3 regions of the Oceanobacillus kimchii X50 genome follow, and region 3 is predicted to be linked to each of the others. Evidence: riboswitches for the same ligand, from Rfam matches in the RefSeq annotation. Region 3 holds a riboswitch; each other region holds the start of a gene.
What was found. A riboswitch is a leader RNA that binds a small molecule or an ion and turns the genes downstream of it on or off. The one in region 3 is predicted to bind preQ1.

Region 1: linked by a shared signal. The riboswitch ahead of C794_RS02195 (QueT transporter family protein) and the one ahead of queF (preQ(1) synthase) in region 3 are both predicted to bind preQ1.
Region 2: linked by a shared signal. The riboswitch ahead of C794_RS15125 (6-pyruvoyl trahydropterin synthase family protein) and the one ahead of queF (preQ(1) synthase) in region 3 are both predicted to bind preQ1.

Annotation. Positions count from the first base shown of each region.
Region 1 is NZ_CM001792.1:381,506-384,794, forward strand. Features, by position in the region: gene metA (homoserine O-acetyltransferase MetA) at 1-77, shown strand, start outside; gene C794_RS02190 (DUF3891 family protein) at 98-889, opposite strand; gene C794_RS02195 (QueT transporter family protein) at 961-1,443, opposite strand; PreQ1 riboswitch class I at 1,452-1,496, opposite strand; gene C794_RS19620 (hypothetical protein) at 1,823-2,017, opposite strand; gene C794_RS02205 (VOC family protein) at 2,402-2,839, shown strand; gene C794_RS02210 (VOC family protein) at 3,062-3,289, shown strand, end outside.
Region 2 is NZ_CM001792.1:2,914,672-2,917,960, forward strand. Features, by position in the region: gene solA (N-methyl-L-tryptophan oxidase) at 1-899, shown strand, start outside; gene queE (7-carboxy-7-deazaguanine synthase QueE) at 953-1,675, opposite strand; gene C794_RS15125 (6-pyruvoyl trahydropterin synthase family protein) at 1,672-2,109, opposite strand; PreQ1 riboswitch class I at 2,303-2,350, opposite strand; gene hxlR (transcriptional activator HxlR) at 2,578-2,952, shown strand; gene hxlA (3-hexulose-6-phosphate synthase) at 3,123-3,289, shown strand, end outside.
Region 3 is NZ_CM001792.1:2,235,097-2,238,385, reverse strand. Features, by position in the region: gene C794_RS11720 (sugar kinase) at 1-156, opposite strand, end outside; gene C794_RS11715 (IclR family transcriptional regulator) at 175-921, opposite strand; gene C794_RS11710 (SDR family NAD(P)-dependent oxidoreductase) at 1,108-1,875, shown strand; PreQ1 riboswitch class I at 1,950-1,996, shown strand; gene queF (preQ(1) synthase) at 2,063-2,560, shown strand; gene C794_RS11700 (queuosine precursor transporter) at 2,610-3,245, shown strand.

The DNA of each region.
Region 1 (3,289 bases), 1.9 Mb from region 3:
GTCATTGTAGTCTACTATTTTCCAATTGGTTAAATTATTATGTTTATCAAGAAACTCCATATCAGTGGGGGGGATAGCACAGAAAAAGGCTTTCGAATTACTCGGAAGCCTTTTTAATATGACTTGGAGAAGAAATAAGTACGGGATGCTGTTCTAGAGTTGCTTGTTCATAGGCTTCTACAAGACCATGTTGTTGAATTTTTTGTCTGGATACTTGTTTATATTGAATAGAAATAGGAAAAGGTTTATCAAATGGAAAGTTATCCATAACAATGGTGTCTTCATTTTGCCAGTTTATTTGTAGCTGTTCATTGAGTACATGATGTAAAGTATGATTCGTTGGAATTCCTTTTTTGAAAAATGGATGTTGTTTTTCTCCGGTAGCACCAGGCTCGTTCATACAAGCAAATAATGAAAGATTATCTGAAATTTGGAGCAGTCCGTAATGAAATTCAAACAAACGTTTGTTGAAATTCGGAAGTGTCCCTATGATACGTTCTTGTCTTGTTTCTTCATGTTCAACAAAAGCTTGTGCTTCAAGAGAAGTATTATTAGCTAAAAATCTTTTGTAATGTTCACTACACAGTAATGCAGCGTATAAATCCACTTTTTCTACTTCATTAATTCCATACTTATATAATACGGTTTTAGGTACATTAGGGAAATCGGCAAATGTATAAGGTTGATTGGTGACATCATTCCAAAATGGTTGGCGATCAAATTCTTTCCACCCCAAATCATGTTGGTAAGCAGCATAAAGAACAGAATCTCTCCATTCTTCACCTTGAAAGTGATCCAAATTCCAATTATCGAGTATATCTCCTGATATTTGAGCATGATCATCTTGTGTTATTAATATCAATTCATCTTCTCTTTCTCTAACAATCATTTTGTCCCATCCTCTCTTAAATGGTAGACTTTCAAAAAAGAACCTTAGACTTGTCTAAGGTTCTTTTTACTTTATATGAGCTTATCAAAACGTAGTCGCTTGTGCAAAGCAAAGAATAATGGAATACCGATTAATAGTACACCAAATTCTCCAATTGCAGTTGTTAACCAAGTAAACCAGAAAGGAAGTTCTAGTGCAAGGTTCAATGCAAACGCAATGATAAACATATTAAACGTAAATACAATCGTATTTAGAAATAAGAGCGTTAATTTGTCCTTAATATATTTAGATAAGATAATAATAATTCCTAGTGAAATAACAGAGTGAGCAACCCCGAATACGAGGTCATACCAACCAAGTGGTGAATTAAGATTAACGATAAACACTCCAATTACAATTCCAAAGAAATAACGCTTATCAAATACGACTAAATGATTAAACATTTCTGAAATGCGAAATTGTATATTTGTAAAACCGAATGGTGCAATAGCTATAGAGACAACGACATATAAAGCCGCTATTAAGCCATTAATTACTAACGTTTTTACGTTCATATTTAATTGTCCTCCTAGTTTTTTTGCGTGGGATGGTTACGAACCACGTTAAACCTAAATTATGATAACAGTGTTTATCTAGATTTGTAAATAGTATTGTGTAAAATTTGTGTAAAAAGCATTCATAGATTCTCAAAAAACTAATTGCATTGTTTATTACTTTTTGTCCCTTACTAAATTTATAATAGTTGGACAAATATCTATATGAGGAGGGTTGATAAGTTATAGTAATATTTTTGCTAACATAATGTTTTCCCTACTAATTATGTTTTTTTTCGTACATGTATAATCTACATTTTTCTCGTAATTAACGATGAAAACTCTACTAAATCTCCATTAAAAAGAAGCGTGTTTAGGAACACGCTTTTTTAACTTCTTTTTATTTTTCTTTTATACTATAAATAACGTAGGCAATGATTCCGCTGGCAAAACCTAGTATAATTCCTATAGTTATTGACAAGAGTAAGTTTAATTGAAAGACAATGCCTAAAATGATACCGATAATACAACCTAATACCATACATAAAGGCATCACAATAGTCATGAGGTTATTAGCATTTTTTGAATTATCCATATCAAAACTCCTTAAAGCAAACTTCAAATAGTAACTTTTTCAATTATTCATAAAATTCTAATATAAATTTACGTCTTAGACAACCATTAATACAATAGTTGTAATGAACTATATTTGACAAAATTTCATTTAATTACTTATAATCGGTCAAAATGCATATAATCATTATAATTTAGTAAATAATATTTCTAACGGATTGTTAAGTATAGTAAAATTAATTTGATATTTAATAAAGTAGAAGTAGGAAAACTAGCTTCTACGATTTTTTCACGATTCTGTACTTTTGGTTGAGATAGGTTAGGCAATAGTAACTTGTAACTTTTTTTAAAGAAAGTGTGCTTTCTTACCCCTCTCTACGATAAAAAAATAAAAGGAGTGATAAAAATGACTGGAGTAGAAATTGATTTAGTAGTATCAGATAGCTTAAAAGCATTGGAGTATTACGAGAAGATATTTGATATTGAGCGAGTCGAGGTTTCAAAATTCTCGAAGGGTGAGAACGAGGTTATTTTCAGTCTCTATGGAGTACGTTTTCATATGCTGGATGAAAATCCAAAATTTGAATTAATAGCTCCAAGCCAAGATGATCCTAAAACAATATGGTTTAATGTATTAGTTCCTGACATTAATGACACATACACTAAGGCGATGGAACTGGGATGTGTTGAAGTACAAGCCGTGACAGACCTTCCTGACTACGGCGTTTCGAATGCTATGTTTATTGACCCTTTTGGATATTTATGGATGTTACATCAAGTATACAAAGAAGTATCACATGAAGAACGTTTAAAACTTTGGGAAGAAAAAAGAGATAGTATGTAAAAGAGTTTGTTTAAGGTGCTACTTTAACTTTTAAACATGAATGATATTGAATAGAAAACAGACTTTTTAAATGAAGGTCTGTTTTTATTTTACTGCAAATTATTTATCCCACAGGTAACAATAGATGGTAAGCTGGACAATATTGACCAGGTTCAATTATAAAGATATAATTAATTACATAAAGTAAGTTACTATTTAAACATAATAAAAGAGGGAATAAATATGGAAAATAAATTTTTTGAAACACCAACAATGTATATCCAAGACGTTACACTTCAAGTAAGTGATTTAGAAAGATCGATTTTATTTTATGAAGAGGTACTTGGGTTACATGTATTAAGAAAAGAGAATAATCAAGTAAAACTCAGCGCCAATGGTCAAGATGTAATCCTAACCTTGGAGCAACCAACGAACGTAATCTCAAAACAACGAAGAACCACAGGCTTATAT
Region 2 (3,289 bases), 680 kb from region 3:
CGTTTAATCAAGATGTGTTCCACCAAACAGGTGTATTAAATATAGGACCGGAGAATTCTGTATTTTTACATAATGTGATACAATCTGCTCGTCAATATAATTTACAAACTGAGATTCTATCAGCAGAGCAAATAAATAATAGATGGCCAGGATATCACTTACCAAATCATTTAATGGGGGTTTATGAAATTAATTCTGGAGTGTTAATGAGTGAAAATGCCCTTCAGACTTATCGAGAACTTGCTACAGCACTTGGCGCTACAATTTATACAAATACATGTATTCACCGTTTGGATGTAACGAATCAACGCATCACAATTCATTCATCTAGTAATACGATTAAAGCAAAACAGCTTATCATAACTGCTGGGAAAGGAACGAATCAAATCCTATCCTTACTTGGCTATCAGCTTCCGTTATTTCCAATACGTAAAACGTTCTCGTGGTTCTCAGCAGCCGAATCTATTTATCATTCTGATATCTTTCCTGCTTGGTCCTTTGATAATGGAAACGAAACATATTACGGCTTCCCGAGTATTGATAAAGCTGGTATAAAAGTTGGCAGACATGATGGTGGCCAACCTGTGAAGGCAGATGAACCTTTGAAAAAATTTGGTACATATTCCGAAGACGAACAAGATGTCAGCCAATTTGTTCATCGATATATGTCTCCTGAATTACAGCATAGACAAGGAAAAGTATGCACTTATACGAATACACCAGATGGCAATTTCATCATAGATCGACTTCCAAACTATCAACATGTACTAGTCGCTTGTGGGTTCTCTGGTCACGGATTCAAATTTAGCAGCGGCGTAGGAGAATTATTGAGTCAATTAGCCATTCGAGGAAAAACTAGTTTGGATATATCCCATTTTTCTTTAAATAGATTCGCATGAATTTAAAAACAAGGAACGCTGGCAACATCGGTTCCTTGTTTTTTAATATAGGATTAAACCCCCCGCTTGTTCCCCCACAAATAAGTGTGTAATTGTGGTAATACTCGAACATCCTTAAGTAACTTATTTTCCATCACACGATCGATCAATTTCTCATATTTCTCCAATAGATCAGATAATAAGCTTTCATTCTCATTCGCTTCTAGATTATCATTTCCTACCTGTAGAAATAATGTAACAGATGGATATCTTTCATGTATTTGTTCTGCGTAGGCCAAATCCTCTTCATCAAAAATAACGACTTTCAAACTAAAATGTCCATCTTGTTCCTTATGTAATCTCTCAATAATGTAATCAAGCGTAGTAAAATTAATTTTCATTCCTGAACTTGGTGGCTTAGGAGATAATGTTAGATCATCTATTTTTGTAAACCAATTTTGCCATCTACTTCCCTGTGTTTCCAGAGCGACTTCTATTTGGTGTTGATGCAATAAATCGACCAAACTATCTATTTGCTTCAATAATCCAGGGTTTCCACCTGAAATCGTTACGTGGCCAAATTTGTTGCCTCCTACTTCTTTTAAAGAATCAAAAATTTCTGCTGGTTCCAACATTTGAATCGAGTCTTTTTCCGATCCATCCCATGTAAATTTAGAATCACACCAAGAACAGGAATAATCACAGCCTGCAGTACGCACAAACATCGTTTTTCTGCCAATGACCATACCTTCCCCTTGAATAGTAGGACCGAATATTTCTAAAACAGGAATCTTCATGTTGATTTCTCCCCTCTCGGACGATAGATACAGTAACTAGTAGGAGTTTCTCGTAAATAAACCTGTATACATTTCGGTTTATTTTGCAAACCATCTAAATAATCCTGAATGATTTCATAAATTTTACGAGAGACTACTTCTGTGGTTGGAAAGTCAATTGCTTGTTCATCTGAAAAAGCAGAATCATGATTGATTACTCCATGATCAAAGCGTTTATGAATCAAATCCTTAATCTGTTTAAAATTTACTAAAAATCCAGTTTCATCGAGTTCATCTCCAACAACTGTTATATTTGTAAAATACGTGTGTCCATGCATTTGTTGACACTTACCTGCTTGATCTTGTGGAATATAATGAGCTGCTGAAAAATGAAAATCCTTATTAAGTTCATAAGCATACGAATGGGGGATAACAGGATATATTTGTTGCATCATTTCAATCTCCCCCTTATTTGTTGAACAATAGAAACTTTCGGCTTTTTAAACATATTATTTCTCCTCTCTTTTCCTCAAATATGAATCCATCCCATATAAAAAAGAAGAAGAAAATAATGTTTGCTGATGAGTGACCGTTTTACTTTCACAGTCCATACAATCAAAAAAAACAACACAAAGAAGCGTGTTGTTTATCTCCTTAGTTTTTTATAGAGGGATTTAAATCGCGAACCTCTCCTACAATACTGCAGTGTTCTATTTAATTCACAACGTTAGATTAACATATTTCCGCTTGAAAATATAGGTAAGTTTACTTTGATTTTAATAGTTTTACCAATGTTCTATACTTTGAATATTTTATTTTATGAACATTTAAATAATTCCTCTTATTTGATGCACACAAATATAAACGATATAATTTTTTACAATCGTTCAGATAGCTATCGTTATTTTGAAAGGAGAAAAAGCATGGGACATGTTTGCAATAGAGATTTCAACTGTGAAAAAGAATTAACATTAGCAGTAATTGGCGGTAAGTGGAAAATGCTAATTCTTTGGTATTTAGGAAAAGAAGGTACGAAGCGATTTAACGAGTTGAAATCACTCATGCCTAATATTACCCAGCGTATGCTCGTAAATCAGCTTCGAGAATTAGAATCTGACTTTATTGTTCATCGTGAAGTTTATCCCGTCGTACCTCCGAAAGTAGAATATTCGCTGACGGAACGAGGAGAAACATTAATGCCGATATTAGAAGCAATGTATGATTGGGGTAAAGATTACAAAGATTTTTTAGAAGACCATCTAGATCGTTCTAAAGAAAATTCAACGAATAACACATAATCAACCATGTACAAATGTATATGGTTTTTTATTTGCAACAAATAATCCTGATTTTTACAGTATACTTTTTGTCACTATATGAGTTAAAAGTGCGTACTTCCGTTCATGATAGTTAGAACTTATAATGGACATCATACTTTAAAGTTAACCAAAGAAAGGAAGAGTTCAATATGAAATTACAACTAGCATTAGATCTTGTCAACATTCCAGAAGCAATCGAATTAGTAAAGGAAGTTGAATCATATATTGACATCGTAGAAATTGGCACACCCGTCGTTATTAATGAAGGACTTAAAGCAGTAAAAGAAATGAAGGCTGCTTTCCCGAACTTAACGGT
Region 3 (3,289 bases):
TATAAAACCAGTACTATGGCCCAGTCTACTTAATCCGATTAATGTATTGGTTTCTGTACCAGCTACACGTGGTTCAAAGGAGGATGTCTGTCTAATAAGTCCATTCCTATTTGGGGTTAGTGATATCATTGTTTCTCCGATTCCAATAACATCCAATTTTCCGTACTCCTTTCTTTATACATATCCCATCCCATTAGAAATAAGTTGGGCTGTTTTTTTAAGATTTGTAATAGTAGATTCTTTTTGCTTTATCATTCTATCTTTTGGTCCTGCAACACTTATAGCTGCTAAAAGCTGTCTCTGACTATCGAATATTGGAGCAGCTAAACAGTACAAGCCATCTTCATTTTCTTCATCATCAACGCTATATCCTTGTTTTTGAAACAATTGCAGTTGATCTTCTAATTGAGTTCTATCAGTAATTGTATTTGCAGTGATTTTCTTTAAGGTAATGCGATTTAATAATTCATTTTTTTCCCTTTCAGGCATAAAAGATAAGAACGTCTTACCAAGTCCAGTACAATATATTGGCTTTTTATATCCAGGTTGTGCAGTCGTGCGTATTGATCTGTCAGCATCCATTTTTGCAATATATACTAGCTCATCTTTAGATAACATTGCCATAAACACAGTCTCTTTAACCGCTTTCATAAGATTGGTTAAATAAGGTTTTGCTACCGTATGTATATTTAATGATTCTAAAGCACTTGTTCCTAATGGTATTAACTTTTCACCTAAATAATATAGTTTCATACCATCTTGTCGAACGTATCCTTCGTTATGTAATGTTTTTAAAAGGTTAAACGTACTACTTTGTGGCAATTCTAACTTGTCGCCAATATTTTTAATTGATAACCCATCTGTATATCTTGCTAATAAGTCTAGAATGTCTAATGCGCGTTTGGCAGATTTTACAGACATACTATCACCTCCTTTAATTCACATATATGAATCTTCATCACATATGTAATTTTGTTGAATATACCATACTTTATTTAACTAGTAAAGAATATTTTTAATTAATATAAATTGGATACTTAATAAGCATATTGTATTCGAATTAGTTAAAACTATAATAAAATCTAGTTTGTTAAAGGAGTTAAAGATATGTTCAAAGATAAAGTTGTATTAATTACCGGAGGTGCCGGAGGGATAGGTTTAGAGGTGGCAAAAGCATATGCTCGTGAAGGAGCAAAATTGGCACTAGTAGATCTTAAAAATGAAGCATTAGAGAAGGCTGCTAATGAAATTGATACTCAAGAAATTCTATTAATTACAGCAAATGTTGGAAAAGAAGAAGATGTACAAAATTATGTGGATATAACAAAAGAAAAATATGGAATGATAGACATATTTATTAATAATGCAGGAATCAATGGTCAATTTAATAACATCACAGAACAAACAAAAGAGAATTTTAGTAATGTATTTGACGTTAATGTTATGGGTGTATTTTTTGGAATGAAGTATGTACTACAAGTAATGAAAGAACAAAAATCTGGTGTAGTTATTAACACTGCGTCTAATGGTGGATTATTAGGAGCTCCTGGTATGAGTGCATATGTTGCTTCTAAACATGCTGTAATTGGATTAAATAAAACAGCGGCACTAGAAATGGCGGAGCATGGTGTGCGCGTCAATGCGGTTGCACCTTCAGGAGTTAACACAGAAATGATGCGAAGTATTGAGAAGAATGCAATGGGTGATAAGGCAGAAGAAGCTAGAGCTCAATTCGAAGCATCTGTACCGATGAATCGTTATGCGACAGCTGAGGAGATAGCGAACCTTATGTTATTCTTATCTTCAGATAAAGCTTCATTTATTAGTGGTTCCTATTATCGAATCGATGGTGGTCAAGGGGCGACATCCGTATAAGTAAGATGAAAATATTAAGATTGACATAAACACTAATAATACTTATAATCATTGTTTGTACACCAAACATAATTTTGGTAGAGGTTCTTAGCTTCAACCCTCTATAAAAAACTAAGGACAAACAATGATTATTCAAGTCATGTTCCTTAGGGGCATGGCTTTTTTTATGGAAAAGGAGGTAATAATTATGGCAGGTAGAGATGAAAATGAACTTCAGGATGTTCAGTTATTAGGAAGTCAAGGAACTACATATGATTTTAATTATACACCGGAAGTGTTAGAGGTTTTTGAGAACAAACATCCACTACGTGACTACTTTGTTAAATTTAATTGTCCAGAATTCACTACGTTATGTCCAAAAACAAATCAGCCTGATTTTGGAACGATTTATATTAGTTATATTCCAGATATTAAAATGGTAGAGAGTAAATCATTGAAATTGTATTTGTTTAGTTTTAGGAATCACGGGGATTTCCATGAGGACTGTATAAATATTATTATGAATGATTTGATTGATCTAATGAATCCAAGATACATAGAGGTTCGAGGGAAATTTACTCCACGTGGTGGTATTTCTATTGATCCATATTGTAATTATGGTAGACCAGGAACAAAATTTGAGAAAATGGCGGACCAACGACTTATCCAACATGATATGTATCCAGAAAATATAGATAATCGATAGAGGGGAAAAGTAAGATCCTCTAACCTAATATAAAGGGGAAGAGGACAGGATGTATATTCATTTTAGTGCAATCTTTGTAGGTTTGTTATTGCTATCAAATATTCTTTCAGTAAAGTTATTTGAAATGGGAAGTTTTATACTTCCAAGTGCTGCTATCGTTTATGTTATTACATACTTAATGACAGATGTTATTGGTGAGGTTTATGGTAAGGCTGCAGCAAGAAAAACGGTGCTAGCTGGGTTTCTGACACAAATAATTGCTATGGTATTTATCTACATTTCTATACAATTACCACCGGCTCCAGATTTTCATGCACAAGCCGAATTTGAACAAATCTTAGGTGGAAGCTTTCGACTTATATTTGCTAGCTTAACTTCTTATGTAATAAGTCAAAATTTAAGTGTGTCTATATTTCATTGGTTTAAACATAAGCATGGTAAGAAAAAATTATGGTTACGAAATAATTTAGCAACAATGTCAAGTCAATTCATAGACACTGTATTATTTATTACGATTGCATTTTTGGGGATAGTACCCACAAACGTACTGCTAGGTATGATCGTTTCGCAATATATTTGGAAATGTCTAGTCGCATTATTGGATACTCCATTTGCTTATATTTTGGTTAAATGGACTAGAAAATACGAGGGCAACAGTCCAGACCATGTGATAAAGCCTTCTTAATTTACTTCAAGTCATGTATTCATAGCTTGTATTTTCATATACCT